2 regions of the Aneurinibacillus sp. XH2 genome follow, and region 2 is predicted to be linked to the other one. Evidence: riboswitches for the same ligand, from Rfam matches in the RefSeq annotation. Region 2 holds a riboswitch; the other holds the start of a gene.

Region 1 (16,410 bases), 1.3 Mb from region 2:
TTTTCTTCAATCAATACAGCGCCTGGTTCCTCCATTAGTCTAATAATATCTGCTGAAGGAGCCAAGTCGGCAGGATTCTGCATCGGAAGAAAAAACACTTCCCATCCCCTGCGCAGCGCTTCATCAGCGAAACGGGCAATGGCGGTTTTATATTGTTGCTCATTCTTCCAAGCGCGTACCGAGATAGCCATTACGGGTTTGGTAGTGCCGGGTTTATACTTTTTAATTATATTTTGTCCGAATGATGTATCCACCTGGCTGGGGTTAATGGTTACTGCCGGGTCCGCTGTGACATATATCGGGGCTTTGACGACTCCGAACGATTTCAAATCTTCTCCCGATTGTTCATCACGTACCGTAATGACGTCGACACGGTTTACAATCGCACGGATCAATCGCTTGCTGATGGCCCGCGTGATAGGTCCGATTCCTTGCGCGTAGAAAATGACTGGTTTTCCAAGCATTTTCGCCATCATGACGATTCCGAGATAATAGATGACGCTGCGGGGACTTGTTGCATCTTGTAACAGGCTCCCGCCTCCCATGACAAGAAGATCGGATTTTTTCAATTGTTGAATAATCGCGCTCATTCGCCAGCGGTTAAATGCTGGGATTCCAAACAGGGCCTGTGTTTCAGCCGGCGTATTTGATAGGACGGCAAGCTGCGCGTCAGGCATATGTTTTGTAAGGGATGTAATAATTCCGTACAACACCGTGTCGTCCCCAGCGTTGTCAAATCCGTAGTACCCTGAAATAAGTATTCTTGCCATGAAAGTGACCTTCTTTCAAACCGAACTATATACATCACTTTTTAATATGTATTTAGATATTTGTATCGTAGTGTGGGAAGCGTTTCTCCCAAACCACAAAAGGATGTTGATATATTGAATCGGATGCATATAAAACATGTACACTTTAGTATAACAGGTTGCTAATTAGAAAGAAAGTTATTGTCTCCAATGGAACGGGGAGGAAAAGGGAATAGGTTTACATAATTGTTTAAATTAAATGCTATTCGATTTACATATTTGTATATTTTTTAACACTTATTTAACAGTTAAGTGAAAAAAATTTGAATGAAGAAAGTAATTTTAATTTTGGCATGCTTGTTGCAATACAAACAAAAGTAGAATGAACTCATTTTGAATCAAACATAAAATCTGGAAGGATTACACAACAGGAGGTTGTTCCGATGATTCCATATCGTCCTGAACCGTTTACCAATTTCGCTGATGAACAGAATATGAAAGCGATTAACAAAGCGCTGGAGAAAGTATCGGCTGAGCTTGGCCGCGACTATCCGCTCGTGATCGGCGGCGAGGAAATCATGACCGAAGACAAAATCGTATCGATAAACCCGTCCGCCAAACATGAGGTAATTGGCCGCGTAGCCGCTGCCGATCAGGCGCTGGCCGATAAAGCGATGAACGCAGCATGGGAAACGTTCAAAACATGGTCTCGCGTTCCGGCCGAAGAACGTGCGGGGTATCTTTTCAAAGCCGCAGCCATCCTGCGCCGCAGAAAGCATGAATTCTCCGCCTGGTTGATGCTCGAAGCCGGCAAAAGCCGCGCGGAGGCGGACGCTGATACAGCGGAAGCGATCGATTTTATGGAATACTATGGCCGACAAATGATCGAACTGCAAGACCGTGGCCGTCAGACGCTCGTCCATCTTCCGGGCGAAGACAACCATCTGGACTACATTCCGCTTGGCGTTGGCTTTATTATTCCGCCGTGGAACTTTGCGCTGGCGATTGTGGTAGGAATGACAACGTCCGCGATTGTAACAGGAAATACCGTGATCCTGAAGCCGGCCAGCCAAACGCCTGTGATTGCTTATAAGTTTTATGAACTGCTGGTGGAAGCCGGTCTTCCGGTGGGCGTGGTCAACTTCCTGCCAGGCCGTCCGGAAGTGATTGGTGATTACCTGGTTGATCACCCGAAAACACGCTTCATTAGCTTTACGGGTTCTCGCGCGGTGGGCCTGCGCATTCATGAACGTTCGTCTAAAGTGAAGCCGGGTCAAATCTGGATGAAGCGCCTTGTTGCCGAAATGGGCGGAAAAGACGCCATCATCGTCGACAAAGACGCCGACCTGGAGCTGGCGGCACAAAACATTGTGGCGTCTGCATTTGGTTTTTCTGGCCAGAAGTGTTCCGCATGCTCGCGTGCGATTGTGCATGAGGATGTATATGAGACCGTGTTAAACCGTGTGGTGGAAATCACGAAAGGTCTGAAGGTGGGCGATGTCCGCGATGCATCCAATTACACGGGCCCGGTGATCGATGAGAAAGCGTTCAACAAAGTGATGGAATACGTGGAAATTGGCAAGCAAGAAGGCCGGCTGGTGCTGGGCGGCAAGCCGGCGGGGGATGAAGGGTACTTCATCGAGCCGACCATCTTCGCGGATGTGGCTCCGAACGCGCGGATCATGCAGGAAGAAATTTTCGGCCCGTTTGTGGCGTTCACAAAAGTGCGCGACTTCGACCATGCGCTGGAAGTGGCGAACAATACGGAATACGGTCTGACGGGTTCGGTGTTCACCCGCAACCGTGAACATATGGCGCGGGCGCGTGCTGAGTTCCATGTGGGCAACCTGTACATTAACCGTAAATGCACAGGCGCGATCGTTGGCGTGCATCCGTTCGGTGGCTTCAATATGTCCGGTACGGATTCCAAGGCGGGCGGCCCGGACTACCTGTTGCAGTTCACGCAGCCGAAGCTTATTTCTGAAGTGCTGTAACGGAATAGCAGAGAAGGTCTGGAGTGTCGCTTGACGCTCCAGGCTCCCTCAAAATTTCAAAGATGAAGAAAAAAGAAAGGAAGGAACACCTTATGGCTATAGTAGAAACAGCAATGAAAAATTTTTTCCTTTTTCTTTCACAAAATAAACCATTAAATCAGGCTGCTAAAAAATGGGGGTTGCGTTTTGGCGCTAGCCGTTTCGTAGCGGGTGAGACGATTCGTGAGGCGATTAATAAAGTGCGCGATTTAAACAATAAAGGCCTTGTATGTACGCTTGATCATCTGGGCGAATTTGTATTTAGCCGCGAAGAGGCAATTGAAGCAGCAGACTATTGTGTAAAAACGCTGGAAGCGATTCATGAAGCGGGCGTGGACAGCAACCTCTCATTGAAATTAACACAGATTGGTCTGGATATTGATCTAGATTTGTGCCGTCGCAATATGCACCGCATTTTGTACACAGCGAAGAAGTATGGCAATTTTGTCCGCATTGATATGGAAGATTACGGCCATTGCCAGCAAACATTGGATTTGCTAAAAGAGCTGCGTCAAGAGTATGATAATGTAGGTACGGTAATTCAAGCATATTTGTATCGTACAGAAAAAGATATCGAAGATTTGAAAGGGGTTTCATTGCGCCTCGTAAAAGGCGCGTATAAAGAATCGCCAGAGGTTGCTTATCCGGACAAAAAAGATGTCGATGAAAACTACAAAAAGATTATTAAGAAGCATCTGCTAAACGGCAGCTATACGGCGATTGCTTCCCATGACGACCAGATTATTTCGTACACGAAGCAACTGGTAAAAGAATATAACATTCCACGCGATCAGTTTGAGTTCCAAATGCTATATGGAATTCGCACGCAATCTCAGATTGAGCTTGCTCAGGAGGGATATAAAATGCGTGTGTATGTGCCGTATGGTAACGACTGGTATGGATACTTTATGCGCCGCCTGGCGGAACGTCCTGCAAACGTAGCTTTTGTGCTAAAAGGCATGGTTTCAAAATAATAGAAATAGAATAAAAGTAAAGGTGGCACATCCGTAAAAAATAATTACGACGGGGGGATCAACAATGGACAAGCAATTATTACTTTCTATTATTGTGTATATGGTAGGTATGTTGTGTATTGGTTATTACGCGTACAAGCGCACATCCAACCTGTCGGATTATATGCTTGGCGGAAGGAAGCTGGGGCCAGCGGTCACAGCGCTTTCCGCAGGCGCATCCGACATGAGCGGCTGGTTAATGATGGGACTTCCCGGTGCGATGTTCGCCCAGGGACTCAGCGCTTCCTGGATTGTTATCGGACTTACGCTTGGCGCGTATGTTAACTGGTTGTATGTGGCTCCCCGTTTACGCACGTATACGGAAATTGCTAACAACTCGATTACGATTCCAGAGTTTTTGGAAAACCGCTTCGATGACAAGTCAAACATGCTGCGCCTTGTATCAGGTCTTGTTATTATGATCTTTTTCACATTTTACGTATCTTCCGGTCTCGTATCAGGTGCGGTGCTTTTCCAGAACTCGTTTAATCTCGACTATCACGTCGGACTCTGGATTGTTGGCGGCGTTATAGTTGCCTATACGTTGTTTGGCGGTTTTCTTGCAGTTAGCTGGACCGACTTTGTGCAGGGGTTGATTATGTTTATCGCGTTGATTCTTGTGCCTGCCGTAACGATTTTCCATACAGGAGGCATAGGAAGCACGTTTTCTGAAATTCACTCCGTTGATCCGAAGCTGCTTGACTTATTTCAAGGAACGACGTTCCTCGGTATTGTTTCTTTATTCGCTTGGGGATTGGGCTACTTCGGTCAACCGCATATTATTGTCCGCTTTATGGCCATTTCTTCCGTAAAAGAAATGAAAAAAGCCAGAAGAATCGGAATGGGCTGGATGATTTTTTCCGTTGTCGGTGCCATGTTTACTGGATTTTTTGGAATCGCTTTCTATTCAAACAAGGGGTTGGAATTGAAAGACCCGGAAACCGTATTTATTCAACTTGGTCATATTTTGTTCCATCCGATTATTACAGGATTTTTGTTGGCGGCGATTCTTGCAGCTGTTATGAGCACGATCTCCTCTCAGCTTCTTGTAACATCCAGTTCGCTGACGGAGGATATTTATAAAACATTTTTCCGCCGTTCTGCAACGGACAAAGAACTTGTTTTCATTGGACGCTTGTCCGTGTTATTGGTCGCACTGATCGCTTTAGCGCTGTCGTACACGAAAAATAGCACGATTCTGGCACTTGTCGGTTATGCGTGGGCCGGGTTTGGTGCTTCGTTTGGTCCGGTAATTTTGCTAAGTCTGTATTGGAAGCGTATGAACAAGTGGGGGGCATTAGCCGGTATGATTGCAGGTGCTGCCACCGTAATTATCTGGACCCGTTTCCCGGAGCTTTCAAAAGCGCTGTATGAGATGATTCCGGGCTTTGCGGCAAGCCTGCTGGCTATTATCGTCGTTAGCCTGCTGACCGCAAAACCATCGGCAAAGCTAGAAGAACAATTTGAGCAATGCAGAAAATCGGCATGATGCATAAGCCTCCTTCTGCCTTTCGTCAGAAGGAGGCTATTTTTTAGTTCTCATTGACGGGCTCTTCGTGAATTTCAACCGCACCGTATTGCTCCAGCAGATGGGTAATCGGACCGCGTAATTCGGGTTTGCTTACTTGCGTAATAAGAATCACTTTTCCTTTATCAATGTGCGTATGGATTCGTTCCGATGTATATGTGTTAACCCCCATATCTGCCAACCCGCCGATCACTCCGCCAGACGCAGCGCCGGCCAGTAAAGAAAGAAGCGGGCCTGCCGCGATGACCGGACCGATGCCGGGAATAAAAAGGGAACCCATGCCAAAGGCAAGTCCGGCGGCTCCTCCAATAGAAGAGCCCCAGACAACGCCGTCCACTATAGGATCAGCGCTCGCGTCTCCAGTACTGGTCTCGGTATTATCCGTTTTTCTCAAAAACGAAATTTCATCTTTTTTTACGTATCCTTGCAGAGCATGAAAGGCACGTTCCGCCTCTTCTGGAAGGTTAAAAACAGCAATAATATGAGGTTTCACGTTGTTCCTCCTTACAGTGTGCGTAAATATTTTTCTACGGCTTTAATCTGTTCGCTATCCAATCCCTGATTGGGGAGGGACGGCATGGCTCCCCGCCCGTTTAATAACACTTCGGTTAGTTTTTCGCCGGGAAGGCGCTTTCCTACTCCCTCCAATCCAGGCCCAACGAGTCGTTCTTTCGTTAGATGATGACAACCGAGACAGTGTTGCTGGACAATGACTTTTCCATCCACAGGTTTGTTGCCAGCTGTATCTTCCGTGCGCTCGTTTACCGGTTGGGCCAGAACCGAATAACCAATCGCCCAGACGGCGAGCGCGATATACGTAAAGACGAGAAAGCGCGGTACCCGGGCATTCGCCATACGAATCCCCGCAACTTCTTCAAGAGGTTCTTGATTCGTCGTTTTCTTTTCTTCGTGGCGTTCTTCATCCATTGCTTCTACCTCCTAGCGTCCTTCTGTGGAAGGCGCTGGTTTTAGGCTCATTAGATAAGCGATTAAATCTTCGGTATCTTGATCAGACAGGTAATTGTAGCTCGGCATCGTGCTTCCAGGGAACACCTGACGCGGATTGCGCAGGTGGACACGGTGCCATTGTTCATTCCAACGTGTGCCTACCCATGTTAAATCTGACCCGGTACGCACGGTTCCCAGCAGGTGCGGGTAATCATGGTAGTAGTCTTCTGGCACGGATACAGGTCCGAGCGAAGAATCGGCTTTAACCGGCCGGACAAACTGGGTGTGGCAGACGTGACATCCTTCGCGGATATACACTTGCCTACCCCTGTACTCCGGAGAATGAATTGCATAATTTTTTATTTTGGCGTTGGCGTTTTCCCGTTGCATGACTTCATCGTAGAACGGGAGGATTACGGTGGCGACCACCCCGATAAAAAACAGGAGGGAGGCGCCGACAACAAAAGGTTTCATGGATCGTTCTTTGCTTTGTCCGCTCATCGCTTTTCTCCTTCCCTTTTTTAGGCGGTAGAGCTTGACTTTTCTTCAAGTGATAATAGTTGTCCATCTTTCAGCGAACGGCGCACATTATAAATGAAAATAAGCTGACCGGTAAACATAAGCGCTCCGCCGATTGTCCTCGCGATGGAAAAGGGTTGTAAGGAGATAACGACTTCAAGGAACGGAACACCATATTGTTTGCCTTCCGCCCAGGCAAACCCTTGCATGACACCTGCGGTCCACGTGGTAAATGCGAAAATGAGAAAGCCGATGACGGAAAGCCAGAAGTGCCAGTTCATGAGCGCCTGGCTGTAGATTTTGCGCCCTGTCAGCGTTGGTAGCGCATAATAGAATAACGCGAAGAGTACGAAAGAGAAGGCGGCAAACAGCGGCATATGGGCATGTCCGATAATCCAGTTTGTAAACTTTAGAATGGCGCTTGGTTGCATGAGTGATTGAAAAGGTCCCTGTAGACAGGTAATGAGATAGAAAATCGCACCGGTTACGACGAACTTTAACGGTACGTTTTCTGAGATTACATGCCACTTTCCTTTCATCGTTCCGAATACGTTTGCCAGCACTGTCCATACTGGAATAATAAGCAGTACGGACGGGACAACACCGGCTTTCATAAGCCAGGCTGGAATGGGACCATTTTGCAGATGATGCGGCCCGTTCCACACGTAGAAGGTGGCAATGGTCCAGAATCCGATCAGCGAGAGTTTGTGGCTGTAGAGCGGATTTTTGGATAGTAAAGGAAGCAGATAGTAGATAAAGCCAACTCCTACGGTCGTCAACCACAGTCCGATGATGTTATGGCCGTAAAACCAGCCGGCCAGCGCCTGCGGCACTCCCGAAATAAAGTAAGTCACAATGTTACCGATGATATAAAGGAACGGGAGCCAAATTAACGACCCCATAAAATACCAAAGGCTGACATACAATTGTTTTTCGTTTCTTTTGGCGATGGTTTTGAAGCAAGCGTAAGTGATGCCTGCGACCAACACAATGAGGAGCAGATCGAGCGGCCATACCGTTTCTGCATATTCGATGGTGGTTGTGTATCCCATGGAAAGAGTAATAATAGCCAATATCATGTATACATTCCATAGAATACCAAGAGAGCGCACGAAGCGCGGGTGTTCCAGCGATTTGCGCGTAAGTTGTGGAATAACGTAGAGTAGACCGGCCACATACGCCATCGACAGCCAACCGAAGATCAAGATATGCGTATGCACCGGACGGATGCGTCCATAGGAAAGATACTTTTGCAGGAATGCTCCCCAAACAAGAAAGTCTGGCCAGACGTATTTGATTGCCAGAATCAAGCCGATAATCATTCCGACAATCAGCCAGGCGAGTGAAGAATAGAAAAAGAAGCGAACCGCTTTATTCTCGTCACTTGTAATGGCTGCCATAACAATCTCCTTTCCGTAACAACAAGATGAAATCATGTTAAGTATTTCCTGAGCAAAGAAAAATATTCTGAGAAGAAGGAGAAAACAAGAAGATGTCAAAATATATATAAAAGCCATACATTTCCCCTCGATAAATATTGACAATGCTAATTTTTTTGAATAAACTAAACTCGAGTGAATGCTCATTCATCTTGGATTTGAGGGAAGCTATATGGCGAAGAAAACAGGAGAGAAATATCAGAATATTATTGAAGCTGCGGTAAAAGTCATTGCACAGCACGGCTACCACCAGGCGCAGGTATCGAAGATTGCGCGCGAAGCGTCCGTTGCCGATGGAACGATTTATCTGTATTTTGACAACAAAGCCGATGTGCTTGTTTCTTTATTTAAGGAAAAAATGGGCGCCTTTGTTCAGGCGACGCGCGAGCGTATTGAATTGCTGGAAAGAGCCGATGATCGCCTGCGGGAACTGATTTATATGCATCTTTGGCAAATGTCGCAAAATCGCGACTGGGCCATTGTAACCCAAATTGAACTGCGCCAGTCCGATCCTGTGGTACGGGCTGGAATTAATCAGGCGCTTAAGGAATACCTAAAACTTATTGATGAAGTGATTTTTCTTGGCAAGGAACAGGGAGTATTTCGGGAAAATGTGGAGCATCGGGTAGCGCGCAAGATGATCTTTGGCACGCTGGATGAAGCGGTTACGTCTTGGGTAATGAACGACAGGAAATATAACCTTGTATCACTTGTTGAGCCGATTCACAACTTATTTATTAACGGATTAAAAGTAGAAAAACAGTGAAATGATACAAAGCAGCCGAATGGCTTATTTTACGAAAGATTATTATAATTCATGAATAAGTGAATGTATAGAAAAATAACGAATGATGGAGTGGTTCAGCAACATTTTGCTATACCATAATTTACACATGGATGATGGAGGGAGAGAAACAGATGGAGTTTACGAATGTAAAGCTTGAAGTGGCGAACAGGGTAGCCTATATCAGCATCGATGTACCTCCTGCAAACACGTTAAGCTCCGCCACGCTCTCAGGATTGAGTGATGCCTTTCATTATGCCGGGAACAACGAGGAAATAAAAGTTGTCGTTGTAACCGGAGCAGGGAAGTTTTTTGTCGCTGGAGCCGACATTAAAGAATTTACAGGCGCCTTTGATAATCCGGAAAAAGCGGAGCAAATGGCGCGCACAGGCCAAAGGCTATTTGACCGTATTGAAAATTTTCAAAAGCCTGTCATTGCGGCCATTAACGGTGCCGCTCTGGGCGGAGGTCTTGAGCTTGCAATGGCCTGCCACATGCGATTTGCTGCCGAAGATGCTAAGCTTGGCTTACCCGAGTTAAATCTTGGATTGATTCCGGGATTCGGCGGAACACAAAGGTTGGCGCGTCTGACCAACAAAGCGAAGGCGTTAGAATTGATTTTGACGAGCCAATTTATCGACGGGAAAGAAGCTGAGCGCATAGGCTTGGTAAATCGCGCGGTTCCGCTTGCTTCATTGATGGATGAAGTGAAGAAATTCGCTGAGTTTATCGCGCTACAGAAAAGCGCCATTTCTATCCGTGCCGCGCTTACAGCGGTTACATACGGTCTTTGCACCGGACCGGAGAGCGGCATGGAGAAAGAAGCTAAGTTATTTGGTGAACTGTTTGTTTCCGATGACATGAAAGAGGGTGTAAATGCCTTCATCGAAAAGCGTAAAGCCCAGTTCACCGACAAATAATTATACATTACCTGTTCGTGCGTCTGCTAAAAAAGGTAGAACGCTGAACCTTCTCTATATATTATTGGAGCCGAAGGAGGATATATATGAACATTATTGTATGCTTGAAGCAAACGTTTGACACAGAAGAAAAAATCGTGTTGGAAAGCGGAAAAATCAGCGAAGATGGCGTGGAATTCATCATCAATCCGTACGATGAGTACGCGGTGGAAGAAGCGATTAAGCTGCGCGATGAGCACGGCGGAGAGATTACCGTTGTAACGGTGGGGCCGGAACGTGCGGAGAGCGCGTTGCGCACGGCGCTGGCAATGGGCGCAGACAAAGCGGTTATTGTTGATGACCAAGGTCTTGAACTTGATGAATATAGTGTAGCGAAAATCCTTGCGGCTGTAATTAAAGAGCGCGAGTATGACATTATTCTCGGCGGCAATATGGCGGTTGATAACGGCTCCGGCCAGGTGGGCCCGCGTCTTGCCGAAGAGCTTGGCATTCCTCAGGTGACGACGATTACGAAGCTGGACATTGATGGCGGAAAAGCAACCATTGAACGCGATGTGGAAGGGGACATGGAGGTTATCGAAGTATCGCTGCCGGTGCTTGTCACAGCACAACAGGGGTTAAACGAACCGCGGTATCCTTCACTGCCCGGCATTATGAAAGCGAAGAAAAAACCGATGGAGCGTTTAACGGTGGATGATTTAAACATTGACGGTGATGTGAGCGCGAAAACGTCCGTAACGGAAACATTCCTGCCGCCGAAGAAAGAAGCGGGACGAGTCTTAAACGGGGATATTCAGGATCAAGTAAAAGAATTGGTGGCTCTTCTGCGCAACGAAGCGAAAGTAATCTAAAGGGTTGAGGGAGGACGAGCGATTATGAAAAAAGTACTTGTATTGGCAGAAGCGAAAGATAGGAGCTTGCGTAATGTCTCATTTGAAGCGCTGACAGCGGCACAGCGCGTTTCCGAAGGCGGGGAAATCGTGGCGGCCGCTTTCGGTAGCGACGCGGTTAATTACGTGGGAGAGTTAAGCAAATATGGCGCGAACAAAGTGTATGTGGTTAGTAACAAAGAGCTTGACACGTATACGACAGACGCTTATTTTCAGGCATTGCGTCAGGTGATTGATGCAGTACAGCCAGAAGTAATTTTGATGCCGCATACGGCAATCGGCAAAGATCTTGCGCCGCGCATCGCCGCACGCTTGGGTCTTGGTCTCGTATCTGATGTGATCGACATCCAAGTGGAAGACGGTGAAGTGATTTTTACGCGTCCGATTTACGCGGGTAAGGCATTTGAGAAAAAGAAAGTGGTATCTGGCATTCTGTTCGCAACTGTGCGTCCGAATAACATCCCGGCGGAAGAAACTGGCGGGACGGCAGAAGTTGTAGATTTCAACGTGGAAATTAAAGATCTGCGTACCATTGTAAAAGAAGTCGTTCGCAAAACTGTGGGTGGCGTGGATTTGGCCGAAGCAAAAGTAGTGGTATCCGGTGGCCGCGGCGTCAAATCATCGGAAGGTTTTAAGCCGCTTCAGGAACTAGCAGAAGTGCTGGGTGGCGCAGTAGGCGCGTCCCGTGGTGCATGCGATGCCGGCTATTGCGACTATTCTCTGCAAATCGGGCAGACAGGAAAAGTTGTTACACCTGATCTGTATATTGCAGCGGGTATCTCTGGCGCGATTCAACACCTAGCTGGTATGTCTAACTCCAAAGTTATCGTAGCGATTAACAAAGACCCGGAAGCACCAATTTTCCAGGTAGCCGACTATGGTATCGTAGGCGATCTGTTCGAAGTTGTTCCGCTTCTTACCGAAGAGTTCAAAAAAGTTCTTGTTCAAAATTAAACGGATAACGCGACAAAACAGGCAGGGTCATTTTTGTCCCTGCCTGTTTTGTCGTTTGTGCCTTTGCTTTGGCAGGTTGCGGCGCTGGACAAAAAATCAACGAAGCGGAGATCTTGTGGCAGTTTCGCAAGTGGATATTTTAAAGTAAAAGTGATATACTGTTACTGGTATATCTCAGCAATATACCGAAAGTAAATGGACAGGTACGTTAGTTACGATAATGAGATATAAGGAGGACATTATATATGGCAATCGTAAATGTAACAGATAATACTTTCCAAAGCGAAGTAGAAAGCGGCGGTACTGTATTGGTTGACTTCTGGGCTCCGTGGTGCGGCCCTTGCAAAATGATTGCGCCTGTTCTCGAAGAACTTGATAACGAGATCGGCGGTAAAGTGAAAATCGCAAAAGTAAATGTCGATGAAAATCCTGAATCCGCGCAACGTTTTGGTGTGATGAGTATCCCAACCCTTCTTCTCGTAAAAGACGGCCAAGTTGTTGATAAAATCATCGGCTTCCAGCCGAAAGAAAGCTTGCTTGACGCAATCAATAAGCACCTGTAAGATCATAAATCCCCCGGCTTATCTGTTATAGCCGGGGGATTTATGATCTGAAAGGCCGTGGTTCGCCGGATGTTACCAGAACCTGCGATATTTATGATAACATAACAATCAGGAGGGGACTGCTATGAATACGCTGAAAGAAAAACTAAGTCTCTTGCCTGATAAGCCCGGTTGTTACTTAATGAAAAACGCAGCGGGCGAAGTGATCTACGTCGGCAAGGCTAAGATATTAAAAAACCGTGTCCGTTCTTACTTTACGGGTAGTCATGACGGAAAAACGCAGCGTCTTGTACAGGAGATTGCTGATTTTGAATATATTGTGACTTCATCGCCGGTGGAGGCGCTTCTTCTGGAATGCAACCTGATTAAACAGCATAATCCGCGTTATAATGTATTGCTAAAAGATGATAAAACGTATCCTTATATTAAGATTACGAACGAAGAACACCCTCGTCTTGAAATCACACGCAGGGTAGTGAAAGATGGCGCTAGATATTTCGGGCCGTATGCAAATGTCGGAGCCGCGCAGGAAACGAAGAAGCTGCTTGACCGGTTGTATCCGTTGCGCAAATGCAAGCATATTCCCAAAAGCGTATGCCTGTATTACCATATGGGCCAGTGCCTCGCTCCCTGTGAATATGAAGTAGACCCACAACAATATGAGGAAATGAGCGAACAAATTGCCCGCTTTTTGAACGGCAATTATAGGGAAGTTAAGCAGAAGCTGACAGAGCAAATGGAAGAAGCAGCAGAAAAGCTTGAATTCGAGCGTGCTAAGGAACTGCGCGATCAGATTCAGTACATTGAAGCGATTATGGAGAAGCAAAAAGTTACGTTTAGCGATAACGTGGATCGGGACGCTTGGGGTTACTACGCGGATAAAGGCTGGATGAGTGTACAGGTATTCCACATTCGTCAGGGGAAAATGATTGAGCGTAATGTGGCCTCATTTCCTTATTACGGGGAAGAATATGAAGATTTCATTTCTTATGTAGCGCAGTTTTATTTTCAGGAGCATATGCGCCCAAAAGAAGTATTGTTTCCAATAAGCAAAGGCACAGACGGATTAGAGGAGATGCTCGGCTCCAGGCTGCTGACACCGCAACGTGGCCCCAAGAAGCAATTAGTAGACATGGCGACGGAGAACGCCCGCATCGCCTTGGAGGAAAAATTTGCGCTCATGGCGCGCGATGAAGCAAGAACGGTGCAGGCGGTACAGAAACTTGGCGAATTGCTTGGCATCGGATATCCAAAACGTATTGAAGCGTTTGACAATTCGAACATTCAGGGTATCGATCCTGTTTCGGCGATGGTTGTGTTCACAGATGGCAAACCGGACAAGAAGGAATACCGTAAGTATAAAGTGAAAACCGTGGCTGGTCCAGACGATTATGCGACAATGAAAGAAGTGATCCGGCGTCGTTACACCCGCGTGCTAAAAGAAGGTCTGCCATTGCCTAATTTAGTCGTTATCGACGGAGGAAAGGGCCAGATTGCGGCTGCGGTCGATGTGCTGGAAAACGAACTGGGCCTTTATATTCCGGTGTGTGGCCTAGCAAAAGACGAAAGGCATCGCACCGCACAGCTTCTTGTAGGGGACCCACCGATTCCGGTCGACTTGAAGAGAGATAGCAACGAATTTTATTTGCTACAGCGCATTCAGGACGAAGTGCATCGGTTCGCAGTTACGTTCCATCGCAATACGCGCGGCAAAACGATGTTCCAATCTAGGCTTGACGAGATTCCGGGTGTGGGTGAGAAACGCAAAAAGTTGCTGCTGAAACATTTCGGTTCCATCAAGCGTATGCGTGAAGCAACGGTGGATGAATATCGCAACATTGGCATAGGTGATAAGCTTGCCCGTCAGATTTTGCAACATTTGCGTGAAGAGGAAACGACGGTTGCACCCGAGTGAAAAAGAAGAAAAAAGGTTGTTCTTCTGGACGACGTGTGTTACTATGTATGTAAATTAAATATTCAAACAATAACGCCTCACTTTAAAAGGTGAGGTAGAGGCGCGAAAACCATGAGTATCCTGCTGGAGGAACGAGAATCCAGTGAAGGCAGGGGAAAGGGGAATTCGCCGAAATGGCAGGTTGGATCTCGCCGCCTGCTGTTGGGCCTGCATTGAATAAGTGCAGGACTGTCACCGGATGATCATCCCGGATGTTCGGTGGAGCACTATCTCGCAGGGGGAAAAGGGAGTGAGCGTTAGCTGTTATTTATGCGAGACACAGACAACAGCTAAGGCACGTGCCTTTCTGTTGTCTTTTTTATTTTTCAAGCGGCGTGGTCACGCCTGAACTTCTCAGCGTGCGAGATAAACAGAGAAAGAATGCTTATAGGAGGACGCGAGAGATGAGTCTTATAGTACAGAAATACGGCGGCACATCCGTCGGCACGATTGAGCGTATTCAGGCGGTGGCCCGCCGCATTTTAGCGACTTGCCGAGCCGGGCATCAGGTTGTCGTTGTTGTCTCGGCGATGGGAAAGTCAACGGATATGCTGGTGGACATGGCAAAACAAGTTATAGATCATCCGAGTCCCCGTGAGATGGATATGCTGCTTACGACAGGGGAGCAAGTATCGACTGCTCTGGTGACGATGGCATTGCATGCTCAGGGCTGGGATGCGGTATCCATGACTGGATGGCAGGCTGGTATTTCCACAGAAGAAGTGCATACAAAGGCGCGGATTACTGAAATCGATCCAGCGCCTATTCAGCAGGCGCTTGGGCAGGGTAAAGTCGTTATCGTTGCCGGGTTTCAGGGCATTTCTGAGAGCGGACAGATCACCACGCTCGGACGCGGTGGTTCGGATACGACAGCGGTAGCGCTTGCAGCTGTGCTGAAAGCGGATAGGTGCGAAATTTACACGGATGTTGACGGAGTGTATACCGCAGACCCGCGCATTGTGTCTTCCGCTCGTAAATTGGCCCGCATTTCTTATGATGAAATGTTGGAGTTGGCAACGCTTGGTGCGGGGGTGCTTCATCCGAGGGCGGTGGAATGTGCAAAGCAGCATCAAGTGTGCCTTACTGTACGTTCAAGCTTTAGTGAAGAGGAAGGAACCATTATCGAGGAGGAAGCAGATATGGAACAAGGGCTTGTCATTAGCGGAGTTGCTTACGATAAAAATGTAGCTAAAATAACTGTAGTCGATATGCCGGCAAAGGTAGATACGCTGTCAAACTTGTTTGCAGTACTGGCAGCTGAACATGTTAATGTTGATATCATTGTCCAAAGTTCGTATGAAGCGGAGACCACAAATGTCTCGTTTTCCGTAAGCGGAGATGAAGTTAAGAAAACGTTAGATGTATTGCATAAGCAACGGGATACGTTGCAGTTCGGTTATGTGGTGGCAGAAAAGGAACTGGCTAAAGTATCGATTGTAGGCGCTGGCATGATTACGAATCCAGGGGTAGCAGCGAGAATGTTTACATGCCTTGCTGAAGCCGGAGTAGAGGTTAAAATGGTTTCGACTTCTGAAATTAAGGTCTCATGCGTAGTACCGCTCGAAGACATGGAAAAAGCAGTGCGCAATCTGCATACTGTGTTTGGCTTGGATACGAAGGAAAAAGCTGTTGTTTATTAAGTGTTTGCTGGTGGCTGGTCAGTGAATCAGCAAGTGAATGTTGTGCAGCAATCGCTGCAATAAGAAAAGCTCGCGGGCGCACCCGCGAGCTTTTTACACGTTTAGGCGACAATTTTTTCGTTGTTTAGCGAATTTGGAAGCAGTCCTGCGAGCGCAAGGCGCCGGCGAACTTGAATACCGATGTAAGAAGCAAGGATGATTTTGATTAAGTCAGGCAGAATGAATGTTATGTCTATCCCGATTGCTTTATCCCATGTCATGCTGCCCACTAATTTAAGTTGTATAACGCCTGCAACGTGGATAATGGCAAGGCCTACTATATTTACAATGAACGCTTTCATGAAAGTTAGCTTTCCACGGTCTATCATTGTCCCCATAACAAAGGCGGAAACGATATAGCCGATGAGATACCCGCCGGTTGGTCCGACTAGAACGGGAAGACCTGCGTTAAATTTAGCGAAAACCGGTACGCCGAT
Region 2 (16,410 bases):
ATCGTCGATTGGTTTAGATGTAGATACATCAACACCTGCTTCCCGTAATATTTCAATCGGCGCTTTGGAATTACCCGCAGATAGAAACTTCTCCCGAATCCGATCCACGGCAGGTCTGCCCTCTTTCAACACCTGCTCAGCCAGCGCTGTGGAAGCGGCAAAGCTGGTCGCGTACTGATAGACATAGAAATTGTAATAAAAATGCGGAATGCGTCCCCATTCCATCGCAATTTCTTTATCATTCACCATGGCTGCTCCATAATATTTTTTATTGATATCAATATACATTTTCTTAAGCGCTTCCGCATTCAACGACTCGCCTGCCTGTTCTTTTTCATGAATCAGTTTTTCGAATTCAGCAAACTGTGTCTGACGAAATAGCGTTGTCCGAAAATTTTCGAGGCGCTGATTCAACAAATATATTTTTTCTTGCTTTGTTTTCGCCTTAGCATACATGCTTTCAAATAGCAATGCCTCATTTAGTGTAGAAGCGACTTCCGCGGTAAATATCGGATAATTGGCTGTAATATACGGTTGGGTTCGATTTGTATAATATGTGTGCATAGCATGCCCAAGCTCATGCGCAATCGTAAATATATCATCAGTCGTACCCTGATAATTTAATAGCACATATGGATGTGTGTCGTACGCGCCTGATTGGTATGCGCCGGAACGCTTGTCAGCGGTCGAATACACATCGATCCACCCGCTTGTGAACGCCTTGCTTAGCACTTTGCCGTACTCCTCACCAAGCGGCTTAAGCCCTTCCAGCACCCGTTGTTGCGCTTCTTCGTACGGAATATACGATGAATTCGCCTCTACAATCGGTGTATAGATATCGTACATGTGCAGCTCTTTGACGCCGAGCATCCTCTTTTTCAGTTCCATATAGCGATGCAAAAGCGGCAACCCCTTGTTGACGCTTTGAATCAACTGGTCATACACTTTTACCGGCACATTGTTTGGCGTTAAGCTCGCTTCCAACGCGTTGCGATACTTTCGTACCTTGGCGTACGTATTATTCGCTTTTACTTTTCCAGAAAGCACCTGAGCAAATGTATCCTGATACTCTTCAAGCGTTCTGTAATACGCTTCGAATGCCGCTTTCCGGACATTGCGATTTTTGCTTTCCATATAAGCCGTAAAATTGGCACGCGTCAATTGCACTTCTTTTCCGTTCTCGTCTTTAATTTTCGGAAATTTCACATCCTTGCTGAGCAACGAATACACATTTTCTGGATTCTGTCCGAGCGGTGAAAACTGGGCCAGCAGTGCTTCCGTTTCTTTGTTCAGCGTATGGGGCTTAATCCGTTCCAAATCTTCAAGAAACGGCTTATACGGGGCAACCTCCTTTTTGGCCAGATACGCTTTTCTTTTGTTTGGTGGAATGGCCAGCACTTCCGGTGTAAACCAAGACGTTTTTTCCGAAACGAGCACGCTTGCTTTCTCCGCCTTATCAAACAATTCTTTCAATGAAGAATTGGAGGCATTAACATCAAAGCCCATGGATGCGTATACGTATACCTTATCGCGCAACCGCATAAGATCACTTAAATCATTAAGCGCTTTCAAAAACACAGCATATGATTCCGCCAATTTCCCCTGATGGGCCGGGAACGCGTTTGCCATTCTTTCCAGTTTCTTAAGATCGGCTGTCCAGGCCTCTTTGCTTATATAAATGTCTTCTAAGTTCCACTTGTACCTCGCTGGAATATCCGCACGCGTCTTATATTCCGGCCGCTGCGCCTTTTTAATCATCTCGGTCGTGTTCATGACTTCGCTGCCAAGCACAACCGGCATGGGGAAGACGGACACCGCAAACGTCACCGCTGTTACAGTGGTAACGAACTTTCGTTTCATGTTTCACACCTCTTTTCCAAAAATGTGTAACTACTTTATGGTATGCACATCTTCCTAGGTATCATACCAGGAAATTCATGTTAATTACTCAACTTTGGCAGCATAAAATCCCCAGGCATCCCTGCTTTAGGAGTACTTATTTCCACTTATTGTAAAGCGATTCATAAGAGGTAGAAAAAAGCCCTCCGTAAAGGAGGGCTGTAGTCATCAGAAAAATTGATCCGGATCAGGGCCGAAACGGTGATCCTTGTTCAGACCATCGAGTGCCGCCATATCCTCAAGCGAAAGCTCGAAGTCGAAGATGTCCGCATTTTCGCGGATGCGCTCTTCTTTGGTCGACTTCGGGATTGTCACCACACCGTGCTGCAAATCCCAGCGCAGAACGATTTGTGCCGGCGTTTTGCCGTATTTGCCGGCCAGTTCGGTCAGAACCGGCAAATCGAGATGTCCCTGCATAAGCGGGCTCCACGCTTCAAGCTGAATCCGGTGCTCCTTGCAGAAATGGCGCAGCTCCTGCTGCGTCAGCAGCGGGTGAAACTCGACCTGATTCACCATCGGCACTACTTCGCAGTCAGCCATCAGCTCTTCCAGATGGTGCACTTTAAAATTGCTTACCCCGATTGCGCGGACAAGCCCGTCTTTGTACAATTTTTCAAGAGCTTTCCACGTTTCCTTGAACTTGCTCGTTCCCGGCCAATGGATCAGATACAGATCGACATACTCGAGACCCAGCTTGTTTCGGCTTTCTTCGAAAGCCTTCAGCGTGGAATCGTAACCTTGATCTTTGTTCCACACTTTCGTTGTAATAAACAATTGTTCACGGGGTACGCCGCACTCCTTGATCGCCTTGCCCACGCCTGCTTCGTTGCCATAGACGGCCGCGGTATCAATGCTTCGGTACCCTGCACGAACCGCCGCCTTGACAGCCTGTTCCACCTCGCCGCCTTCGCTCATCTTCCATACGCCTAGCCCGAGCCACGGCATTTTGACGCCGTTCGCCAGGACCGCGTTGTTCGACATGCTGTGAATCATGCTCAATTCCTCCTGTCTGCCCGAAAGTATTGACATAACGATGATAACATAACAGCGGCACCTGTTTCCATGATAAGCGAAAATTTGAAAATTCCATCCGGAGCTGCTCTATCCAGCTCACGTACCTGTTTCCGGTTATTAAATTCGATTCCACAAATCTGCGTCTCGTAAGTCGCCTAACGCGCGCCTTTGAAAATTTCCCTCAACGCAAGCAAAAACAACTTCGAGAACAACAGACCGAGTCCGATGCCAACGGTGGTCGCCAAAGCAGCGATAACCATCGTTTCCGTCAGCACCATTCGCCGGATTTGGCCATTCGTCATGCCGAACAGCGACAGCAAACCGAATTCCTTGCTCCGTGACTTTAGGAACGCCGACAGTGAGTACAACACAAAGAAGAAGGAGAAGATGACGATAATGTATTCGCAGGCAACCATTCCTTGTTTCACGTAATTGGCTGCCTGCAGCTTCCCCCCCCCACGACATCCGGGTGCAATATGAACTGGGCGTAAAGGAAAAAGATCATAACCGAGAAAACGCTGCTAAAAAAGAACGCTGTATACTGGCGCCAGTTGCCTCGAATGTTGCTAGTTGCGAGATGCCGAAACTTCACTGAAATTCCCTCCCAGGACGCTCAGCGCATCAAGAATATGCTGAAAGAATACCTGTCGGTTATCTCCTCTGCGGATCTCCGAGAACAACTTGCCGTCTTTGATAAAGAGGACGCGCTTGCAAAAGCTGGCCGCGAACGGGTCGTGCGTCACCATCAGAATCGTTGCGCCGCGCTGCTCGTTCATGTCCTTCAGAGCGCTCATGACATCGTGAGCCGCCTTAGAGTCGAGGTTGCCGGTCAGTTCGTCCGCCAACACGAGGGCAGGATCGTGGATCAACGCCCGGGCGATCGCTGTCCGCTGCTGCTGTCCACCCGACACCTCGTACGTCCGCTTATCGAGAATTTGGCTGATGTTCAGGTGGCGGGCAAGTTCTTCCAGTTTTGTTTCCATAACCTTCGATTTCGCATTATCAAGCACCAGCGGAAGCAAAATATTCTCCCGGATCGAGAGCGTGTCGAGCAGGTTGAAATCCTGGAAAACGAAACCGAGCTGACGGCGGCGGAACAGCGCGAGTTCCTTCGCGCTCATGGTTGCAGGGTTCATTCCGTTTATCGTCACCCTGCCCGACGTCGGCCGGTCGATCGTCGCCAACAGATTGAGGAGCGTCGTCTTGCCGCTACCGGATGGCCCCATGATGCCGACAAATTCGCCGGGATACACTTTCAGATTTACCTCGTCCAGCGCTTTGTGGAGAACGGCATTTTTCGCTGAACCGTAAATTTTGGTCAATGCTTCAGCGTGCAAAACCGGTGCGGCGGCTCCGGATGCTTTTGTGTGCAATTGCATGGTATCTTCCTCCTATCATTACTTCCTTCTTTACATTTTGGCTATCTGTTGGCTCCATTATAGTACCGCAACCGGTCATTTTTTACATTGCTCAAGCTTACAAAACGAAAGACGAACCTTACAATTTTGCAAGGTTCGCCTGGATTTTGTCATGTCAATTTTGTCAGCGACCGCGTTTCGAACACGATCGTCACGGTCGTACCTTCCCCCGGGCAAGACGATACTTCAATGCGGCGCCCCAGCCGGTCGAGCACCTGTTTGACCAGGTATAGTCCCATGCCGCTCGCCTCCTTCGTCAGACGACCGTTCTCGCCTGTGAAGAACGGTTCGAAGATACGCGGCAAATCTTCCGGGGGTATACCAACCCCCTCGTCCTCAACCTGAAGCAAAACAGCGCGGCCTTCCCGGCGAACCCGAAGGTCGAGGGACAGCCCGGTGCGTCCGGTTAACCTCGAATACTTCAGCGCATTCGAGATCAACTGCTGCAGCATGAAATGCAGCCATTTCCTGTCCGTTTCCACTTGGATGCGCTCCGGTTCCGCCGTATCTGGAGGCTGCTGCAGAAGAAGGGCGATGACGGACACGGGCGTTTTCATTTGGTGTACCCACATCTGGACGTATTCGAGATGGCGCTCCTGACTCTGCCGGTGCTTCAACAGTTCGGTCGCATACACGCGATGCATGTCATGCAAACGGCGCACCAATGCTTCTTCCTCGCCGGTGACCGGACTCATGATGCGCAGCACATCATCGAAATCTTTGCCAGAGGTCTTCAACTGTCTGTAGAGCAGCCGATGCCGAATGTAGTCATAAGCGAGATACAGGAACGCGGCGAAAGCTTGCAAAATCGCCATGTATGCAATCTCGGATACTGTCAGGCCCACCCCGCGAAAGTGCAAACCTAACCACAGAAACAATAGCACCAATGCGGACGAGCCCGAGTATAGCAACAAAAGTGGCAGACGATCGCAAAGAAAGCGGGCCAGGGTCACGGTTCCTCTCCTCCCATCCACGCTGCTTGTTCATCCGCCCATTGAACGTTCAACTTGTACCTGTGTCTGCGAATCGTTTCGATGCAATCCCCCAGGCCAAGTTCTTCTAACTTTTTGCGAAGACGAGTTACATTCACCGTCAACGTGTTATCATCCACAAATGTAGTGTCATCCCATAGCGTCTCCAGCAGTGTCTCCCGGCTTACGGCCTGTCCCGCTTTTCGTGCCAGCGCCTCCAACAGCTGAAACTCGGTCTTGCTCAGATGGATCGATCTGTCTCTGAACTCCGCGGTAAAACGAGAACGATCGAGCACCAGCCCGGACAGATCGAGGATGTCTGAAGAAGAAACCGAGTAGGCGTATTCACCGTAGGTGCGACGCAACAAACTCTTCAGCTTTGCAAGTACGACGTCGAGATGAAACGGTTTGGTCAAATAGTCGTCCCCGCCGTTTTCGATTGCCATCACTTGATCCATCTCGCCCGAACGGGCCGACACGTAAACGATCGGCACATTGGACACCGTGCGGATTTGCCTGCACCAGTAAAACCCGTCGAAATAAGGCAGGTTAATGTCCAAAAGAACAAGATGCGGGCGAACCTCCAGAAACTCTTGCTTCAAATTTTTGAAATTGCAGGCAACATACGGTTGATATCCGTACTTTTCCAGATGAGCGGCCAGCATTTCAGCGATTTTTGGTTCATCCTCGACTATGAACACTTTATACAACGGATCTCCTCCTTAATCTTCAAAAATTGTATCACAGGTAATCCCGAAGTTCATTAACCACGTTGCCCGCGTTCCGGAAAACTCCCTGTCGAAAACCGGGGAACCGTTCTTTGCAATCAATCGAGAATGAAGGTGGCCTTGGATAATCAACAAACGTATTTCTCGAACGATAAAAAAAAGCCCTGTTTCCAGGGCGAAAAATGTGCCACACTAACTACCACGATAGAATGGCTAAAAGGGGACATGCTTTATAACTTTTTTTATTATACAACGTTATATAATTTTTGCATAGTGTTTATATCACTTTTTTAAGTGGATGCTGTTCGTCTAGGGCGCGAATGATAAAGTCTTTGCAATAATTCATACGCATCGTCAAGCGCTTGAATGTTAGTGGTCATTCCAAGCGCAGTTAGCTTACCCGTATAGTATTCTTCCACCTTTCGTCGTATCTCCTGACATATCCGAGCCACCTCTTCATCAAAGGCTGGAAGGTACGCCCGCTTCATCCGCACCTCGCAATCCGTCACATATTCGCTTACCGGTTCCCGCAACCGAACTTCGAGCGCATCGCGCAATCTAAGGTTCCCTTCTTCCACAAAAAAAGCATTGCGGCTTTTATATGGGGCGAGTAAATCAGCAAACGCTGAGGCGTTCAACTCATGCAAGCCAGCCGGAAAAGACAGCGCAGCAAATTCCGGCGCTTCATACACCGGAAGCGCGAACCCTCCATCCACTTCCTGGAGTTCTCGTTCCGCCCGGAGACGAATCCCGCCCAAAATACGCGCAAGAAAGTTTTCAATCCTAAGCGAAGTCGCCCGCATCTCCTGCGCTAAATCGAACGCAACAAAGCGGAGCATCTCGTTTGTATAGCGACGCAACAGGGTCTGCATTTCCTCTTTTTCATCCGAAAACGCCGCCGCGTTAAAAATAATCTTAAACTCGTCAAAGTACCGGTAAAATACGCGTTGTTTCACATAATAGAGCAATTCTTCAATTTCCTGCTCGACTAGCCCGCGCTCAATCTCTGTATCCAATCGATTGACTACATCCAACGAATCGCGTCTTGCCCTATCGGCCTGTACTCGTTTTTCCTGCCGTTCTTTTTCTCCGGCCCGTGCCTCCGTGCGCCAAGCGTCCAGAATTGCAAGCGCGCGTCCGATCTCTTCATATGCCGCGTCCACCGCCGCCTCGGTCAATTCATCCATTACAAACCGATAAAAATCTTCCTCAAACAACGTAATCCCGGAAAAAAACCGTCCTTCCGCGCCATTAAGGGGAACTTCGTCCGATCCCGTACCCGTTAGCTTGCGGTACAGCGCTGCTTCCTGTTCCGTCAATTCCCCACGTGCGTGCCGTTCGGCCAATACGGCGATTTGGCTTGATACTGGATATAGGCGGGCTCCTCTAATCCCACAGGCAAGCAGATTGCGCTCCACATGAGCCAATACGTCGTCGATCTCGTCTTCAGAACCAGCTAGGTCAGCCGCATTGACGATGAAAAACATTTTGTCTTTGGCGAAATGCTCTTTTACGCGGCCTAGCTGAATAAGGAATTCACGATCCGCGCGCGAAAACGCGTGGTTATAGTAGGTTACAAACACGACCGCATCCGCATGCTTTATGTGATTGAACGCGACCTCTGTGTGGCGCGCATTCAGCGAACCGGAGCCCGGCGTATCTATGAGAATAACGCCTTGACGCGCCAGCGGACTATCGTAATACAGCTGCACCTGTTCCACGAAACAGGCACGTTCCTCCACGGCGACGAACGCAGGCATTTCCTCCAGCGTCGCTTTCTGTTCCGTTCCAAAGCGACCCTGCATCCAAGCAAGCCCGTTTCGCACCGCCTTTAAGAAAAAGAGATGTTCATCCCGTAACAATTCCAACGGGTCACGCTCTTCTTCGGCTTCCGCCTGTCCGCTTTCTTGCCCCATAGCGCCCGGTTCCCGTTCCGCCTTCACCCGTTTTTCCTTCCTTTTCCGCATGAATGTTTCATGCGCGTCGAGCAGTGCTTCCAATTCAGCGAACGAAGACACATGCCGCTCCGAAAGCTCGAGCGCCTGATTCATATCGCTCAACATCTGTTTTTCGCTTTTAAATTTAACCACGACCGTACCATGCGGATGCCCTTCCGCCGGCGGAAGCACGTAGTTAATCGTCGCGGTTGTCGGATGTGGTGATACAGGCAATACCATGTCTTTTAACAAGGCATTAGCGAACGATGATTTTCCGGCGCTAAATGCACCGAACAAGGCGATCGTATACTGCCGCCTTCTCATCCGATCCGCACGCGCCGCAAGCTCTTGCGCCGTCTCATGGAAACCGGGTAAAGACGTAAGCAGGCGGGCGCTTTCTTCAAGGGCTTGCACCGCAGCGCCAGCACGCGCTTTTATTTGCCCGGCATTTTCTTTGCGCGAGCGTCTGTTTGTTCCCTGTTTGCGCCCGATATGTACCCGTGCTCTTGCCCTTTCCCGTCTTCCACGCGAGGCAAACGCCAGGAATGCGGCGGACACATCCCCTACCTCTTCTTCAATCGGATGGTATTCATCCCGCGCTCCGTCAAGCGCGGCCATCATCTGTTTTAAGGCGCGCACCTGTCCTTCCGCTATCGTCCGCAGCGTCCGCGCTGCCGTGAGCTTTTCGGTAAGCTTCCTGCGCGCTGCCGCCAGCGCGTCCGCTTTTTTCTGTCGGTTTTTCTTTAAATTAGCCAGCGCTGCTTCCATTTTCTCCTTTGCCATTTCAGAATACAGCCTGCGAATCGCGTCTGCGACAACAGAAGTATAGCGCATGACAGACTCGCGGTTAAACAGCGCGCCCCTATTTAGCAAACCGGTTAACCATTCTTTCGTAATCGGCACTTTCATTTCGTAAATGGAGCGACGCAGCTTTTCGTCTTCCACCCCGTATACTTCCAGATGTTCAAGCATCATTTTTTTAAGGTGAATATCAATATATGTCGCCGCATTCTCACATACCTCTTTGTGAAAGCGCGCAAGCCGCCGCTCCCGCTCGATCCTAGTCCGGCGACCCGAAAACAAGTGACCGACACGAAAACTCACTTGCGTTGATTCAACGAACGCACGCGCCAGTTCGCGCGTATGATATGGCATCAAATTCGCGTTGTTAAGCAACCGCTCAAGTTGGGCCAAAAATTCCTGTTCAAACCGCTCGGTTTCCTCGGAAAGCGCCGCTTCACGCTCTTTTGCTTCTCTCAACTCACGGGCGATGCGTTCTTCATCTTCCATCCGATATGTGCCAAGTTTCGCATGACATGCGTCAATCTCCGGCCGCCGCGTCGCTTCGCGCCACATTAAATGATCGCGCATCAGCAAACAAGCTGCTGTAAGCACGGTTTCCACGATCCGACGCCGCTTCTTGACGATCGCATCCGCCAATCGATGCTTTACAAGCGGCAAATCATTGTGCGGATGATCCGGCTCACGCACTGTCGTAAAAAAAAGCGGAAAAGCGTCCGTTTCCTGCCCTGTAAACACGTCCTCAACTTTGCTCCGAAATTCGGCAAACCGCACTTCGAACGCCACGTGTTTATCGATCTGGTTGACCAAGAGCCAGGTTGGTTTCATTTGCTCTCGCAGCGTTTCGATAAACTCCTTGTTCACCCGAGATTGGACATGGTTGTAATCCATGATATACAGTACAAGGTCAGCCGTATGCAACTGCGATTCCGCCGCCACCCGGTGCGCATCCTCTGTCGAATCAATACCTGGCGTATCGAGAATTGTCACCCCCGGCGGAAGCTGGTCATTTGGGTAACTGATTTCCACCCGGTCTACCCGATCACCATCCGTACAATATGCCTGAATTTCTTGCATATCATACGGGTAGGTAACATTCACTTCCCCCTGTTCTTTAAACGTCACTGTCACGCGCGCAGGCCCTGTCTTGACTTTCACCACATTAGCGCTTGTCGGAATTGGATTTGTTGGCAATAAATCATGTCCTATCAACTCATTAATCATCGTCGATTTGCCAGCCGAAAAATGACCGCAAAATGCGATGACAAACTCGGATGCTTCCGCTTTGTCGAGCAAATCCCGGCATCGCTCCGCACGCTTTTTGTCCCCCGCAAGCTCAAACTGGTATAGCAATTCCCGCAAACGTCCCGCAACTTGAACAAGCGAAATATTCTGATTTTCAACCCATTTTCGAATGGCTGATTGCGCGAAAGTATCTGGAGGTATAAACATATAATCCCCATATTCTTGAATAATTTTTTAAAAAAACAAAAACCCTAGTGCCAAAAGGTATAAATTCTGCTATGCTGTGGCATGGCTAGAACAAAACTCATGTTCAAAACGAAAGAGGTTTAACAATGATGATGCAAATTCTTTGTATCTTCTTCATGTTCAGTATCATTATCGGCTTTTCGTATGTGGCGTACAAAGACGAACAAAAGCGCAAAATGGTCTATGTGACGGATGAAATGCTGAAAAAACCACTCACCGATCAGGCAGTCAGGCATTATATCGCGTTCTTGAAGACAGCTCCAGAGCGCAATAACGCGTCCTACTGGCATTCGCTATGCCGGGCATACGAGCAGATCATGAAAGCGAAGACGATTGACCCGCGCCTGAAAAAAGAACTGAAAAAAACGTTGAGAAAACAAGTGATCGTATAAAAGCAGGACACATGGCTCCTTTTTTGTTTTTATTGTATCATACAATAAAACAAAAAAGGCAGGAGGAGTGAAAAAGAGAAGCGGATGCACCTTGCGCGAAGCAGGTAGTATCCATTCTCGTCCTGCTTACTTTTGTCTTCGAAAGAAACACATTCAATGATAAGTATTTCCATTAACATGTATCAATTCTGTATGATATAAGCCCCTTCCAATCATCTCTATCAAAATTTATTTTACAAACGGTTATTACACCCTACCGGATGTACGCATCTTCGGGTCAATAATTCATTCCAAATTTTCAAGTATTGATTTATCATTCAACTTCTACTATACTTATTTTTGTTTATGTAAATTCATAGAAAAAATCCTCATCATCATATAGATGAGGTAGAGGTCGCGGTTTTTATAAGTACGGCGGGAGAGACGCGGAGAACGTCTATGAATTCGTCGGAAAGGAAAAATCGCCGAAGTCTGTGTGCGTTCTCCGTGCGCGCGGGCTGGGGCTGTCACCGAACAGGGGCAGAACTGTCACGTTTGCTTTCTGAACGAACGTGATGCGCTATCTTCATGGAAGGTATGATGCGGATTTTACGTAATGCCGCCGGAGATTTCCTTCCGGCGGCATTTTTTATTTCGCACTCCTTCCTTTAGTTTAGCATCATACCACAACAGTAAAAGGAGTGTTTTTGCGATGCAAATAACAACGGAGAATTCCTCACAGCCACGCGAGCAAGCGTCTGCAGGACAGTTGCGACGCGGACTTAAAGCCCGCCATCTTACCATGATTTCTCTCGGTGGTTCGATCGGTACCGGTCTGTTTCTCGCAAGCGGAAGCGCGATTCATGACGCCGGTCCGGGCGGCGCGCTCACCGCATACATCGCGATTGGCATCATGGTATATTTTCTTATGACAAGCCTTGGCGAGCTGGCTACATTTATGCCAATATCCGGTTCGTTCAGCACCTACGCGTCCCGGTTTGTCGATCCGGCGCTTGGGTTCGCGCTAGGCTGGAACTATTGGTATAACTGGGCGATTACGATCGCGGCAGAACTCTCTGCGGGAACGTTGCTCATGAAATTCTGGTTTCCGGATAGCCCGTCCTTGCTCTGGAGTGCTTTATTTCTTCTTCTGATGTTCGGCTTAAACTATTTATCAGTAAAAGGATACGGGGAATCGGAATATTGGTTCGCGCTGATTAAAGTAACGACCGTCATTATTTTTATCGTTATTGGTCTGCTCATGATTATTGGTATTATGGGCGGTGAAGCGATAGGATTTAAAAACTTTACCGTAGATGACGCACCATTCCACGGCGGCTTTATGGCTATGCTTGGCATTTTCATGGCCGCGGGCTTTTCGTTCCAGGGAACGGAACTGCTTGGCGTTGCGGCCGGCGAAAGCGATAATCCGAGAGAAAATGTGCCAAAAGCAATTCGGCAAGTGTTTTGGCGCATCTTGCTGTTTTATGTGTTGGCGATTCTGGTTATTGGTCTGCTTATTCCGTACAACAACGAAAACCTGGTTCATGATGGCATCGAAGACATTGCCATGAGTCCATTTACGATCGTGTTTGAAAAAGCAGGGCTTGCCTTCGCGGCATCGGTCATGAACGCCGTGATTTTGACGGCTGTACTATCCGCTGGCAACTCCGGCATGTACGCTTCCACACGCATTCTGTGGGCACTCGCCAAAGAAGGGAAAGCCCCAAAATTGTTCGCAAAAGTGAACCGACGCGGCGTTCCGGTATACTCCCTGCTTTTAACATCATTCGTAGGTGCAGCCGCATTCCTTGCTTCTGTATTTGGAGATGGCGTCGTGTATACGTGGCTTTTAAACGCATCCGGCATGTCAGGCTTCATTGCCTGGATCGGGATCGCCATAAGCCATTACCGCTTCCGCAAAGCTTATCTCGCGCAAGGGTACGATGTAAACAAGCTACCTTATAGGGCGAAATGGTTCCCGTTCGGTCCAATTTTTGCTTTCGTCCTCTGTCTTATTGTCATCCTCGGCCAAAATTACTCAGCGTTTACGGGAGAAACCATTGACTGGAATGGCGTGCTCGTCTCTTACATTGGACTACCGCTATTCATCGTGCTGTGGCTCAGCTATAAATTCGCCAAAAACACAAAAGTCATTCCTCTCAAGGAATGCCAAATATACGGCGACGAAACGCTCCCGTCCTCCCGCCAAATGTAAGTAACTACCCCCTCCCCGCCTTATTCCGTGTAGGCGGGGGGCTTTGTCTACTTTAAGTAGCGCCGCGCGCCGGCAAATTCTTTCGCGTACTCTGGCGTATCTACAGGAATGATTTCCACCGTACGCGCCGAATTCGGCGAATGAATCATCATACCATCCCCGGCATACATTGCCACATGATGAACTTTGCCTTTCCCCTGATTATACGCAAAAAACAGAAGATCCCCCGGCTTAAGTTTTTCTTTCGCCACCGGCGTTCCGTATTTCGCCTGTACGGATGAATCGCGCGGAATAGTTATGCCGTGCGACTGATATACCGTAAACGTAAAGCCGGAACAATCGAATCCAAAACCGCTCATTCCTGCCCATAAATACGGCAAACCAAGAAACTTCTTACCCGTCTTCACAAGTTGCTCTCCGGTCGGTTTCGGGATAGCTTTCATTGACGCGTACACTTTAGCGTCCTGCTTCTTCACCCAAGCATGCTTACCGTCCGGCTTCAGTACTTGATAGGCGTCTTTCGTTTCGTGTTCGTAAGGCAGGCGCGTATTATAGCTAATTTCCATTTCCTCATGTTTTAAAGTAGCCGAGTTGTACAACTTCGCTGTCGGAGACGTGATCAGCACAAACGGCTGGCCATCTTTTGCGGCAAAGCGTTCGTTATATGTCAGTTGGGTAGCCAGCATCCAGCCGGGATATCCTTGTGCATTGCGTGGAGTGGGTTGACCGTGTACCGCCACTTTCACCCACTTTCCTTTTCGTTCCAAAATTGTGACCTTGTTTCCGTACAATGCCTGTGTCTCCAGTTTTGGAACCAAGCCAAGTTTTTCTTCCAGCGTCATGGAGCGCGTCCACTTCCACATATCGACAGGATGTGTGAGCGACGGAGCATCAACAGGGCGGACAATATCCGGTTTTATCCACAAGGTAGCCACCGCCACATCCACATAGGCGCTCTTTTTCGACGCGGCGCTTTCCGCACCAACGGGAAAACCATTCCCCAGCAACGCCAATAGCACAGCCAAAAACATCAAAGACAACGGCTTCATCACTTAGTGCTCCTCCTTGTTACCGTTTTTTATTTTTGCTTAGCGGTAACACCAATGCCCAAAGATGCGAGCAGATCTACCGTTTTGCCGCAGTAAATCAGGGCTGTTAGCTCTTCTGCCAAGTTACTTTTCCTGGCGTCTTATAACTGCTGGTCTATCAATTTGTATAATGCCTGGGTGCCGCTATTTGCCTCGCCTTTCTCCGCAAGCTCGTCGTACAGCGACTTGGCCAGCTTCAACCCCGGCGTCATCATTCCCATTTCTTCTGCGGCTTCTAGCGCGATCCCCATATCTTTAATAAAGTGTTTAATATAAAAGCCCGGCGCAAAGTCACCTTTCAACATGCGCGGCGCCAGATTGCTAAGCGACCAGCTTCCAGCCGCGCCGGTGGCAATACTTTTCAAAACATTTTCCGGGTCAAGACCTGCTCGCTTCGCATATACCATTGCTTCACATACGCCAATCATGCCGGACGCAATAGCGATCTGATTGCACATTTTCGTATGCTGTCCGGAGCCGGCTTCTCCCTGGTAGACGATATTCGTCCCCATTTGCTCAAAAATCGGCTTCATCCTTTCAAATGCTTCTTTTTCCCCACCAACCATAATAGCCAGTTTTGCCTGGCGTGCCCCGATGTCACCGCCGGATACCGGTGCATCCAGCGCATGAATGTCCTTTTTCTTCGCTTCTTCATAGATTTTCTTTGCCAGAAGCGGACTCGATGTAGTCATATCGATAACATATGTACCGGGTTTGGCGTGCGGCAAAATCCCGTTCTCACCTAGATACGTCTCCTCAACATCTTTCGGATAACCAACCATCGTGATAATAACGTCAGCTTCTTGCGCCAGTTCAGCAACCGTGTCTTTCCAAACCGCTCCGGCCGCAATCAGTTCTTCTGCCTTGGCCTTGGTGCGGTTGTAGACAAGCAACGGATAACCGGTTTTCAACAAATGACCGGCCATGCTTCTGCCCATAACCCCGGTGCCGACAAAACCAATCGTAGTCTTTTTCACATCCTGTGCCATGCTTTTCACTCCTTCACTTTGTGTATAACGAACCACTTTTTCATAATAAAACAAATGCCATAAAACGTATAGGCGAATCACCAATTTCTCGTTTCCTCAATATGATAAGTAAGGAAGCGGGAGGTGAAAAAATTGGCTGTTGTACGTGCAACAGAAGAGGACGTTAAATTGCTGGCCCGGCTTATACGCGCGGAAGCAGAAGGCGAAGGTAATTTAGGCATGCTTATGGTCGGAAATGTCGGCGTTAATCGCGTAAGAGCGAATTGCCTTGATTTCCAACCCATTACCGACATTCGACAAATGGTATTTCAGTATCCTGGTGGTTTCGAAGCTACACAAAAGGGATATTTTTATCAACGGGCAAGAGCGAATGAGATTCGTCTAGCAAGAAAAGTAATTAATGGAGAGCGATACCATCCGGCAAGCTTCTCTTTGTGGTTCTTTAAACCGACAGAAGATTGTCCTGCTCAATGGTTCAACCAACCGAATGCTGGCCGGTATAAATCTCATTGCTTTTTCCAGCCCGTTCCGGAGAATTGTCCTGCAGTATACCAAACGTATTAAGGAGGAGCAATATGTATTATCCGTATTATACAATTGAAAATCGCCAAACGTATCCACAATATTTATACGGATGGAACATTCCGCAAAACCAAACACCCGGTGTAAGTCAAAGTCCTACGCCTACAACTCCGACCGCCCCGCCGCAAGCACAGCTACAAGTGCCTATGCCAAGCATGCTGCCGCTGGAACAGTCTTATATTGAAAACATTTTGCGTCTCAACCGCGGGAAAGTAGCAACCGTATACATGACATTTGAGCGGGGCGGCACCAGCGAATCAAAAGTGTTTAAAGGCGTGATTGAAGCTGCTGGCCGCGATCATATCATTCTCAGCGATCCCGAAACAGGAACACGGTATTTGTTGCTCATGGTATACCTTGATTATGTTACGTTTGATGAACCGATTGAATACAGTTACCCGCTTGGCCAAATGGCAACATATCCACCGCGATAAACGCAAAAAACATAAAGGTGCGGGAAACAAAAATTTCCCACACCTCTTTCTACTAAAAATATTTTTTACACCCACAATCCAATCGTTAGCACAGGTACCAGTCAAATAAGATGCCATCTAGCACGGTACGCAGCCGTACAGCGCCTTTTACAATCCCGCCGCTACTTAGGCGCGTGGAAGCAATGCTTCGCACATCCCTTTCACTTTTACTTCACCTTTCTGATCTACGGCCTGAAGTTTAATTTTAATGAATGTCCCTTCATCCGTTTCTTCCTTCGCGGTCAATTGTCCGCGCACGGTAATCTGATCGCCCGGGCGGGTAATGGCAGAAAATCGGACACCAAATTTTTTAATCGATGCACGTGGCACCCACGTAGCAAGCGCCTGGCCAGCAAACCCCATAATCAGCATCCCATGGGCGATAACACCACCAAGCGCGGCCTCCTGCGCCACGCTTTCCACAGTATGT

Evidence for each region. Region 2 has a riboswitch for lysine ahead of ACH33_RS10495 (amino acid permease). Riboswitches for the same ligand answer to the same signal wherever they lie in the genome.
Region 1: linked by a shared signal. The riboswitch ahead of ACH33_RS03790 (aspartate kinase) and the one ahead of ACH33_RS10495 (amino acid permease) in region 2 are both predicted to bind lysine.

The regions. Positions count from the first base shown of each region.
Region 1 is NZ_CP014140.1:762,132-778,541, forward strand. It holds gene csaB (polysaccharide pyruvyl transferase CsaB) at 1-770, opposite strand, end outside; gene pruA (L-glutamate gamma-semialdehyde dehydrogenase) at 1,193-2,743, shown strand; gene ACH33_RS03730 (proline dehydrogenase family protein) at 2,836-3,756, shown strand; gene putP (sodium/proline symporter PutP) at 3,821-5,284, shown strand; gene ACH33_RS03740 (hypothetical protein) at 5,328-5,816, opposite strand; gene ACH33_RS03745 (c-type cytochrome) at 5,828-6,250, opposite strand; gene ACH33_RS03750 (cbb3-type cytochrome c oxidase subunit II) at 6,263-6,772, opposite strand; gene ACH33_RS03755 (cbb3-type cytochrome c oxidase subunit I) at 6,793-8,190, opposite strand; gene ACH33_RS03760 (fatty acid metabolism transcriptional regulator FadR) at 8,402-8,995, shown strand; gene ACH33_RS03765 (enoyl-CoA hydratase) at 9,148-9,933, shown strand; gene ACH33_RS03770 (electron transfer flavoprotein subunit beta/FixA family protein) at 10,020-10,784, shown strand; gene ACH33_RS03775 (electron transfer flavoprotein subunit alpha/FixB family protein) at 10,806-11,777, shown strand; gene trxA (thioredoxin) at 12,023-12,340, shown strand; gene uvrC (excinuclease ABC subunit UvrC) at 12,465-14,255, shown strand; lysine riboswitch at 14,343-14,532, shown strand; gene ACH33_RS03790 (aspartate kinase) at 14,699-15,934, shown strand; gene ACH33_RS03795 (biotin transporter BioY) at 16,036-16,410, opposite strand, start outside.
Region 2 is NZ_CP014140.1:2,108,501-2,124,910, forward strand. It holds gene pepF (oligoendopeptidase F) at 1-1,860, opposite strand, end outside; gene ACH33_RS10460 (aldo/keto reductase) at 2,068-2,892, opposite strand; gene ACH33_RS20110 (FtsX-like permease family protein) at 3,069-3,341, opposite strand; gene ACH33_RS10470 (ABC transporter ATP-binding protein) at 3,480-4,292, opposite strand; gene ACH33_RS10475 (sensor histidine kinase) at 4,442-5,284, opposite strand; gene ACH33_RS10480 (response regulator transcription factor) at 5,281-6,012, opposite strand; gene ACH33_RS10485 (dynamin family protein) at 6,321-10,220, opposite strand; gene ACH33_RS10490 (hypothetical protein) at 10,346-10,651, shown strand; lysine riboswitch at 11,032-11,221, shown strand; gene ACH33_RS10495 (amino acid permease) at 11,343-12,848, shown strand; gene ACH33_RS10500 (C40 family peptidase) at 12,896-13,897, opposite strand; gene ACH33_RS10505 (NAD(P)-dependent oxidoreductase) at 14,038-14,979, opposite strand; gene ACH33_RS10510 (cell wall hydrolase) at 15,058-15,489, shown strand; gene gerQ (spore coat protein GerQ) at 15,501-15,941, shown strand; gene ACH33_RS10520 (MaoC/PaaZ C-terminal domain-containing protein) at 16,107-16,410, opposite strand, start outside.